DNA from 3 places in the Kitasatospora sp. NPDC051853 genome. Region 2 is predicted to be linked to each of the others. Evidence: riboswitches for the same ligand, from Rfam matches in the RefSeq annotation. Region 2 holds a riboswitch; each other region holds the start of a gene.
The links. A riboswitch is a leader RNA that binds a small molecule or an ion and turns the genes downstream of it on or off. The one in region 2 is predicted to bind S-adenosylmethionine.
Positions count from the first base shown of each region.

Region 1 (3,264 bases), on a different contig from region 2:
GGCTCGGTGACCGAGCGGGCGGCGAACGGCCGGCCGGGGGTGACCCGCCAGGTCTTGAGCCAGGGGTACGCGGTGAAGGCGTACCAGATCGCCTCGGCCCGGCCGTCCCGGTCGACGAAGGAGGCGAAGGTCCGGGCGCCCGTCGTGCCCGGGGCGGCGAAGAGCTCGGAGGCCGGGACGTCGACCCGGCTGACGCAGCGCAGCGGCCGGTCGGCGCCGACCCGGAGCACCGCCTCGGTGAGGAAGGCCCGGCCGAGCTGGACCAGCAGCGCGCCGGCCTCCGCCTCGGTGCGGTCGAACTCGCGCAGCACGTACCGGCCCGAGGACTCCTCCCAGACCACGGCGGTGAGCGAGACCACCTGGTTGGAGAGCGAGCCGTAGCCGTGGCCGGCGGGCGGGGTCTCGCCGGCGGCCGGGACGGCGGTGCCGTGGCCGCCGATGGCGAGCACGCCGCCGACGGTGAGGTCGCCGGGGGCGGGGCAGGCGGTGACGCCGAGGCCCTGCTCGGCGAGGCGGGCCAGCAGGTCCTCCATCGCGGCGCCGGTCTGCACCCGGACGGTCGGGGCGCCCGCGACCTGGGTGCCGGTCAGGGTGATCGCGGTGAGGTGGCGGGTGGTGTCGAGCAGCAGGACGCGGGCCGAGGACGGGGTGCCCGGGGCGACGGTGAGCGGGGCCCAGCCGTGCCGGTGGCCCTGCGGCCGAAGCCGCCAGCCGTTGGCGCGGGCCCAGTCGGCGAGCTCGGCGACCTGCTGGGGGGTGGCGGGTTCGCAGACCCAGAGCGGGTCGGTGCGGACCTCCCCGGCCCAGTTCTCGAACACCCGCTGGTACGGGACCAGCCCGCCGGGGAGGCCGGTGGGGGCCGTGCCGACGGCTCGCGCGCTGTCCGGCCCGACGGTGCCGCGCAGCAGCCAGGCCGCCCCGGCCGTGCCGAGGGCCGCGGCGAGCGTCTGACGGCGCGTCAGTCCGTGCTTCCCGTGCTGTTGTTGCCCTGCTCGTTGGTCTGTCACGCGGCGACGCTACCAATGTGGATCACCCGGCGGGCCGGTTTCGGCCCCCGGTGGGGCGGTTCCGGACGAGGTGGGGGGAGGTTGGTCACGGCGCCGCCACGACTTGATATGGTTCCTCGCGAATCATCCAGAGGGGTGGAGGGACCGGCCCTACGAAGCCCCGGCAACTCCCCGTTCGACCCGGCGTCCGAAGTACGCGCCGTGCCGTGCGGGAGCAGTGCCAACTCCGGCCTGTCGCCACTGTGGCGCGGGAAAGATGAGGAGACACGGTGCTCTCTGTGCTGTCCTTCGCCCGGGCGCTTCCCGCCCCGGCGCTTTCGCGTACCCGTTTCGTGTCCGGCGCAGGCATTCGGCCCACTTCTGCGGCCTTCCCTCGCTGACCACCCCCGGCTCCCCGCACGGAGCCCCCGCGGGCGGACCCACCCGCCGTCCGCGGATCTGAGACGGAGTACACCCATGGAAACCATCAGCGGCGTCGGCGTCCTCGACAAGGTCACCTCGATCCTCGGCACCCTGGAGGCCGGCCCGACCACCCTGGCCGGGCTGGTCGCCGCCACCGGCCTGGCCCGGCCGACCGCGCACCGGCTGGCCGTCGCGCTGGAGCAGCACCGGCTGGTCGCGCGCGACATCGAGGGCCGGTTCACCCTCGGCGCCCGGATCGGCGAACTGTCGGCGGCGGCCGGTGAGGACCGCCTGCTGGCGGCGGCCGGGCCGGTGCTGGCACAGCTGCGCGACGTCACCGGGGAGAGCGCCCAGCTCTACCGGCGCCAGGGCGAGATGCGGATCTGCGTGGCCGCCGCCGAACGGCTCTCCGGCCTGCGCGACACCGTCCCGGTCGGGGTCACCCTCCCGATGCGGGTCGGGGCCGCGGCCCAGATCCTGCTGGCCTGGGAGGAGCCGGAGCGGCTGCACCGGGGCCTCCAGGGCGCCAGCTTCACCGCCACCGCGCTGAGCGGGGTGCGGCGGCGCGGCTGGGCGCAGGCCGTCGGGGAGCGCGAGCTCGGGGTCGCCTCGGTCTCCGCGCCGGTGCGCGGCCCGTCCAACCGGGTGGTGGCGGCCGTCACCGTCTCCGGCCCGATCGAGCGGCTCAGCCGCCACCCGGGTGCCCGGCTGGCGCAGGCCGTGGTGGAGGCGGCCGACCGTCTGACGGAGGCCGTCCGGCAGGCCTGAGCAGTGACCCCGGCCTTGAGCAGTGCCCCCCGCCCTGGGCAGTGACCCTCGTCCCGGGCAGTGATCTGCGGGGTCGTCAAGGCGATCGGACGGACTGTCAGCGGACTTCCAGGTTCGGGTCGGGAGTCTTGTGCGGGGTCGGGACGCTGCTGATACTTCCGGTCAGCGCCTGTCAGGAGCAGATCAGCCGTGGCCGTTCACCGAACGGCCGCGGACGTCTGCGTGCGGCCTGACTGCGCCTCACGGCCCCCCAACCCTCAGGGGCCTCTCACTCCCAGGAGGAGAATCAGTGAGGATCGAGCGCACCACCCCCCACGGCCGTACCGGCGGTCTCCGTACCCGGATGCTCACCGCGGCCGTCGCCCTGCTGTCCGCCGCGGCCGCCACCGCGGCCGCCGTGCCGGCCGCGGCCGCGTCGCCCGTCCAGTCCTTCGGCCCGGCCAGGCTCGCCGCGGTGGGCGAGGCCGTGCTCGGCGCCGATGTCGGCGGCACCGCCTGGTACGTCGACGCGGCGGCCGACCGCGTGGTCGTGACGGCCGACAGCACCGTCTCCCCGGCCGCCCTGGCCAGGATCAGGAAGGCCGCGGGCACCGACGGCGGATCGCTCAGGATCGAGCGCGCCCCCGGCGTCTTCAAGCCCCTGCTCGCGGCCGGGGATGCCATCTACGGCGCGGGGTACCGCTGTTCGCTCGGCTTCAACGTGGTGAGCGGCGGCAGCTACTACTTCCTGACGGCCGGTCACTGCGGGAACGTGGTGAAGACCTGGTACACCAGCTCCGCGCAGAGCACCCTGATCGGGGCCACGGCCAACTCCAGCTTCCCGGGCAACGACTACGCGCTGGTCCGCTACGACAACGGCTCGCTGAGCCACTCCGGCGGGTTCTCCTCCGCGCCGAACGCCTACGTCGGCGAGTCGGTCAAGCGCACCGGTTCGACCACCGGCACCCACGGCGGCACCGTCACCGGGCTGAACGCCACCGTGCACTACTCCGGCGGCGGCACCGTCAAGGGGATGATCCAGACCAACGTCTGCGCCGAGCCCGGCGACTCGGGTGGCCCGCTGTACGACGGGACCAAGGCGCTCGGC
Region 1 is NZ_JBITBY010000001.1:431,925-435,188, forward strand. It holds gene ACIA8O_RS01885 (cholesterol oxidase substrate-binding domain-containing protein) at 1-1,007, opposite strand, end outside; SAM riboswitch class I at 1,128-1,270, shown strand; gene ACIA8O_RS01890 (IclR family transcriptional regulator) at 1,464-2,177, shown strand; gene ACIA8O_RS01895 (S1 family peptidase) at 2,467-3,264, shown strand, end outside.
Region 1: linked by a shared signal. The riboswitch ahead of ACIA8O_RS01890 (IclR family transcriptional regulator) and the one ahead of ACIA8O_RS06090 (aminotransferase class V-fold PLP-dependent enzyme) in region 2 are both predicted to bind S-adenosylmethionine.

Region 2 (3,264 bases):
CCCGGGTCACCACGCTGGTGCCGGCGCTGCTCTTCCTGCCGCTGCGGTTCCCGGCCTGGCTGGTGCTCGGGCTCTGGTTCCTGCTCCAGTGGCTCTCGGTCCGCCAGGAGGGGACGGGGGTCGCCTACGCGGTCCACGTCATCGGTTTCGCCGCCGGGTACCTGGGCACCTGGGCGGCCGTTACGCTGGCCCGGAACCAACGGACAGGAGCTTCAGAGTGATCACCGCGATCGTGCTCATCAGGACCAGCGTCGACCGGATCCCCGAGATCGCCGAGGAGATCGCGGCCATCGAGGGCGTCAGCGAGGTCTACTCCGTGACCGGCGGCTACGACCTCGTCGCCATGGTCCGGGTCCGCCACCACGACGACCTCGCCGCCGTCATCCCGGCCCGCGTCAACAAGATCCCCGGCGTCGAGCACACCGAGACCCAGATCGCCTTCCGCACCTACTCCAAGCACGACCTCGAAGCCGCCTTCGCCCTCGGCCTCGACTAGGGCGCGCCCTCGGGGCCGTAGGCCCCAGGGGCGCGAGGAACTGCGCGAATCGGAAGGCGGCCCACCTGCAACTGAGGGCACGTCAGCCGGTTGCACGTGCTGCCGTTCCCCCGCGCGCAGTTCCCCGCGCCCCTGGGGTGCTGCCCTGCCGGGCGTCCTGCCTCAGCCGCGACGGGAGTCGGCGACGCAGCGGCCGCCCTCGTTGCGGTAGGTCCAGGCCGCCCCGTCGGAGACGAGCTCCCGGACGGCCGCCAGGAAGCGGTCCAGGTGCTCGTCCGGGGTGCCGGCGCCGAAGGAGACGCGGATGGCGTTGAGGCTGCGCTCGCCCGGCAGCGACGGCTCGGGGGCGCCGCACTCGGAGGGCGCGGCCTCCTCGCCGCCGAGCAGGGTCCGCACCAGCGGGTGCGCGCAGAACAGGCCGTCGCGGACGCCGATGCCGTACTCCGCGGACAGCGCGGCGGAGAAGTGCGAGCTGTTCCAGCCCTGCACCACGAAGGAGAGCACGCCCACCCGCGCGGCGTCCTCGCCGAACAGGCTGAGCACCCGGACCTCGGGGATCCCGGCCAGACCGGCCTTCAGACGGGCGATCAGCTCCTGCTCGCGGGCCTCCAGCGCGTCGAAGCCGGCCTCGGTCAGGGCCCGGCAGGCGGAGGCGATGGCGTAGGCGCCGATCACGTTCGGGGAGCCGGCCTCGTGGCGGGCCGGGCCGGTCTGCCACTCGACGGCGACGGAGCCGTCCGCCTCGCGGGCGACGGTGCGGCTGGCGCCGCCGCCGGCCAGGTACGGCTCGGCCGCGTCCAGCCAGTCGGCGCGCCCGGCCAGGACGCCGGCGCCGAAGGGGGCGTAGAGCTTGTGGCCGGAGAAGGCGATCCAGTCGACGTCCAGCTCGCGGACCGAGACCCGGTGGTGCGGGGCCAGCTGGGCGGCGTCCAGGACTACCCGGGCGCCGTGGCGGTGGGCGACCTCGGTGAGTTCGGCGATCGGCCAGAGCTCGCCGGTGACGTTGGAGGCGCCGGTGACGCAGAGCAGGCGGTGCTCGGCGGGCTGCCGGCGGAGGGCCAGTTCGAAGGCCTCGACCGCCTCGGCGTGCGAGCCGGGGGCGCGCAGGTAGGTGACCTTCAGGCCGTTGTGCGCCCAGGGCAGCAGCGAGGCGTGGTGCTCGGTCTCGAAGGCGAAGACCTCGGTGCCGGCCGGGACGGCGGAGGCCAGCAGGTTGAGCGAGTCGGTGGTGGCGCGGGTGAAGACCACCTGGTCGCCCTCGCGCAGGTCGAGGAACTCCTCGACGGTGCGGCGGCTCTGCTCGAACAGGTCGGTGGAGAGCTGGGAGAGGTAGCCGGCGCCGCGGTGCACCGAGCCGTAGTACGGGGCGTAGGCGGCGACGTCGTCCCAGACCCGCTGGAGGGCCGGGGAGCTGGCCGCGTAGTCGAGGGCGGCGTAGGTGACCTTCTCGCCGGAGGCCAGCGGGACCTGGACGTCGTGGCCGAGGACGGGGAGCGGGGCGCAGGTGAAGGTGGCGACGGACATGGGGGTGCACTCCTCTGAAGGTCCGGGACCTCGGGGTGCAGCTGTGCCGCCGACGTCCGCGCTTGCGCTGCGGACGGATCGCCGCAGTGCCCGGTCCTCACCCAGGGCACCCCGCCACGGACGGAGGGTTGCCGGACAGCAAGCTGGGGCTTGTCGCTGTCACTCATGACCTGTCGTGAACTCTAGAGCGGCTTCCGAGGAGTGGTCAAACAGGCTTCCACTATCTGGACGCACCCGGACGTGCGGAAGGCCCGGGCCGTGGCCCGGGCCTCCAACTCACCCGTCAGGAACGGACGGTGGCGTCCGCCCAGTTCTTCAGCAGGGTCTCCGCGGCACCCGAGTCGATGGCCTCGGCGGCCCGGGCCATCCCGGCCTTCAGCTGCTCCGCGAGCGGGGCGTCGGTGAGGTCCAGGGCGGTCAGGGCGGCGGCGGAGTTGAGCAGCACCGCGTCCCGGACCGGGCCGTGCTCGCCCGCCAGCAGGCGGCGGACCACCGCCGCATTGAAGGCCGGGTCGCCACCGCGCAGCGCCTCGATGCCGACCAGCTCGATGCCGACCTCGCGCGGGTCGAAGGTGGTCTCGGTGACCTGACCGTCCTTCACCGTCCAGACGTGCGAGGTGGTGGAGATGGTCAGCTCGTCCAGGCCGTCGTCACCCCGGAAGACCAGCGCGCTGGCGCCGCGGCGGGCCAGCACGCCGGCGATCAGCCCGGCGAGGCGGGTGTCGAAGCAGCCGATCGCGTGAGCGGTCACCCGGGCCGGGTTGGTCAGCGGGCCGAGGATGTTGAAGGCGGTCGGCACCCCGAGGTCACGGCGGGCCGGGGCCGCGTGCCGCATCGCGGGGTGGAAGACCGGGGCCGGGCAGAAGGTCAGGCCGACCTCCTCGGCGATCTCGGCCACCCGGTACGGCGGGACCTCCGGGCTGACGCCGAGCTGCTCCAGCACGTCGGTGGCGCCGCTCGCGGAGGAGGCGGCGCGGTTGCCGTGCTTCACCACCTTGGCGCCGGCGGCCGCGGCCACGATGGCCGACATGGTGGAGATGTTCACCGTCTTGGCGCGGTCGCCGCCGGTGCCGACGATGTCCACCGCCGGTCCGGGGATCGTGAGTTGGACGGCGTGGGCGTACATCGAGTCGACCAGGCCGGCGATCTCGTCGACGGTCTCGCCCTTGGCGCGGAGCGCCACCACGAAGCCGGCCACCTGGACCGGGGTGGCCTCGCCGCTCATGATCCGGTCCATGGCCCAG
Region 2 is NZ_JBITBY010000002.1:286,350-289,613, forward strand. It holds gene ACIA8O_RS06080 (rhomboid family intramembrane serine protease) at 1-221, shown strand, start outside; gene ACIA8O_RS06085 (Lrp/AsnC family transcriptional regulator) at 218-496, shown strand; gene ACIA8O_RS06090 (aminotransferase class V-fold PLP-dependent enzyme) at 659-2,020, opposite strand; SAM riboswitch class IV at 2,074-2,191, opposite strand; gene trpD (anthranilate phosphoribosyltransferase) at 2,304-3,264, opposite strand, start outside.

Region 3 (3,264 bases), on a different contig from region 2:
CAGTTCCCGTCTCAGCGCGACCGCCCCACGTCTCAACGGACGGACGGGCCCTGCGTGCACGACCCAGCCGTACCGCCGGGCCGGATTCGAAACATCCGATCCGAATCCGCACTCTACCGTCTGCCACCTGACGGAATTTCACCGCGGCGCGCGGCGGGCCGCCACCGAATGACCGGAATCATTCGTTCCGGTCGCGGTGGCGGCCCGTCGATTGCGCCCGTCGGCCGTCTGCCGGTTCAGCAGCCCCCGGCCACGGCCGGAATGATCGAGATGCTGGTGCCGTCCTTGATCTCGGTCTCCAGGCCCTCGGCGAAGCGCACGTCGTCGTCGTTCACGTAGACGTTCACGAAGCGGCGCAGCTTGCCGGCGTCGTCCAGCACCCGGGCGGCGATGCCGGCGTGGTTGGCGTCCAGGTCGGCGATCACGGCAGCCAGGGTGGCGCCCTCGGCGGTCACCTCGGCGGCGCCGCCGGTGTAGGTGCGCAGGATGGTCGGGATGCGGACGGTAGCGCTCATGGGGGTACTCCTAAACCAGTGCTGAGGGGGGATCAGGCGGAGGCCAGGCCCGCGGCCCGGAAGGACTCCAGGGTCGGGCGGATGGTGGCGGTCAGACCGGCGTCGGCGACGGCGTCCAGGGTCTTCAGGCCGTCACCGGTGTTGATCGCCACGGTCTCCTTGGCCGGGTCGAGCTGCCCGGTCTCCACCAGCTTCTTCAGCACGCCGATGGTCACGCCGCCCGCGGTCTCGGCGAAGATGCCCTCGGTGCGGGCCAGCAGCTTGATGGCCTCGACCACCTCGGCGTCGGTGACGTCCTCGACCGCGCCGCCGGTGCGGCGGGCGATGTCCAGCACGTACGGGCCGTCGGCCGGGTTGCCGATCGCCAGCGACTTGGCGATGGTGTCCGGCTTGACCGGCTTGATCACGTCACGGCCGGCCTTGAACGCGGCGGAGACCGGGGAGCAGCCCTCGGCCTGGGCGCCGAAGATCTTGTAGGGCTTGTCCTCGACCAGGCCGAGCTTGATCAGCTCCTGCAGGCCCTTGTCGATCTTGGTGAGCTGGGAGCCCGAGGCGATCGGGATGACGATCTGCTCCGGCAGGCGCCAGCCGAGCTGCTCGCAGATCTCGTACGCCAGGGTCTTGGAGCCCTCGCCGTAGTACGGACGGAGGTTGACGTTGACGAAGCCCCAGCCCTCGCCGGCCGGGTCGCCGATCAGCTCGGAGCAGAAGCGGTTCACGTCGTCGTAGTTGCCCTCGATGCCGACCAGCTCGCCGCCGTAGACACCGGCCATCACGACCTTGCCCTGCTCCAGGTCGTGCGGGATGAAGACGCAGGACTTGAAGCCGGCCCGGGCGGCCGCGGCGCCCACCGCACCGGCCAGGTTGCCGGTGGAGGAGCAGGACAGGGTGGTGAAGTTGAAGGCGCGCGCCGCCTCGATGGCGCAGGCCACCACGCGGTCCTTGAAGGAGTGGGTCGGGTTGCCCGAGTCGTCCTTGACGTGCAGCTGGGCGGTGAAGCCGAGCTCGCGGCCGAGGTTGTCGGCCTTCACCAGCGGGGTCCAGCCCGGGTTCAGGTTGGGCTTGGAGGCCACGTCGGCCGGGACGGGCAGCAGCGGGGCGTAGCGCCAGATGGAGGCCGGGCCGGCTTCGATCCTCTTGCGCAGCTCCTCGGCGTCCGCGGAGCCGAAGTCGTAGGCGATCTCCAGCGGGCCGAAGCACTCCAGGCAGGCGAAGCTGGGGCCGAGCGGGAACTTGGTACCGCACTCGCGACAGGACAGCTGGTCGGCGGGGCCGAGGTCGACGGCGGGTGCGGCGGAAACAGCGGTAGCCATGGTGGCGGAGGCCTCTCTCCTCATCTTCCCCGTGACGCGGTCGCGCCACAGGCCGGAATTGGCACCTGTCCCGCCGTGGCCGCAGATGGGCCTGACCGCGCGAGAAGGTTGCCGGGACGTCAACGGGCCGTTCCCTCAGTCCCTCTGGATGAGCTCTGTGAAGTTGTGGTCCTGCGCTCCGGCCGACCCCGACGTGCGAAGGTCTGACCGCAGTACGAAGACTGTATCCGAAGGCGCCGGAGCGGGAACCGGCCGTCCGAGGTACGAGATGCGAAGCGCGAGGAGACGAGACAGTGCCCGAGCAGCCCCAGCCGTCCGACCCTGCCGAGGAGTTGCTGCCGGAGGTGTCCGACTGGCTGCGCCGGCGCTCCTGGACCGCGGCCGAGCGGCCGTTGGAGGCACTGCTGACCGCCAAGCGGGCGGCGGGCCCGGCCGGGACGATCAGCGTGGTGCTGCCCGCCCTGGACGAGGAGTCGACGGTCGGCGGCATCGTCCGGGTGATCCGCCGCGAGCTGATGGAGCGTCTGCCGCTGGTGGACGAGCTGGTGGTGCTGGACTCCGGCTCGGCCGACGGGACGGCCCGGATCGCGGCGGAGGCCGGCGCCCGGGTGGTGCACCGGGACGAGGTGCTGCCCCGGCTGCCCGCGGTGGCCGGCAAGGGCGAGGTGCTCTGGCGCTCGCTGCTGGCCACCTCCGGGGAGATCGTCTGCTTCGTGGACGCGGACCTGCGCGAGTTCGACCCGGCCTTCGTCTCCGGGATCGTCGGGCCGCTGCTCACCGACCCGTCCATCCACCTGGTGAAGGCGATGTACGACCGCCCGCTGGAGACGGACGGTGCGGTGGTACCGGCCGGCGGCGGCCGGGTCACCGAGCTGGTGGCGCGGCCGCTGCTGAACCTGCACTGGCCCCAACTGGCGGGATTCGTCCAGCCGTTGGGCGGCGAGTACGCGGCCCGCCGGTCGCTGCTGGAGCGGCTGCCGTTCCCCACCGGCTACGGGGTGGAGCTCGGCCTGCTGGTGGACGCGCTGGAGCTGGCCGGGCTGGACGCGCTGGCCCAGGTGGACGTCGGGGTGCGGCACCACCGGCACCAGGACGGCCAGGCGCTCGGGCGGATGGCGGCGACCATCTACCGCACCGCGCTGGAGCGGCTGGACCGGACCGGCCGGCTGAAGAGCGGTCAGGACCTGGTGCGCCCGCTGCTCACCCAGTTCACCCGGGACCCGGCCGGCCGGGAGTTCACCGCCCACACCCATCCGGTCGGTGCGCTGGAGCGGCCGCCGATGGTGACCGTGCCGGAGTACCACCGACGGTGAGCCCTGGGGGCTGTCTTCTTGGTGGGGCCGGGCGGCCGCCGCCGGGGCACGCCCATCCGACCCCACCGAGAAGACAGCCCCCGCGTGCGCCCCGTGTGCCGACTGGTTTGCCCCCCGGGGTGC
Region 3 is NZ_JBITBY010000008.1:87,721-90,984, reverse strand. It holds gene ACIA8O_RS23115 (MoaD/ThiS family protein) at 237-515, opposite strand; gene thrC (threonine synthase) at 548-1,828, opposite strand; SAM riboswitch class I at 1,846-1,983, opposite strand; gene ACIA8O_RS23105 (glucosyl-3-phosphoglycerate synthase) at 2,161-3,141, shown strand.
Region 3: linked by a shared signal. The riboswitch ahead of thrC (threonine synthase) and the one ahead of ACIA8O_RS06090 (aminotransferase class V-fold PLP-dependent enzyme) in region 2 are both predicted to bind S-adenosylmethionine.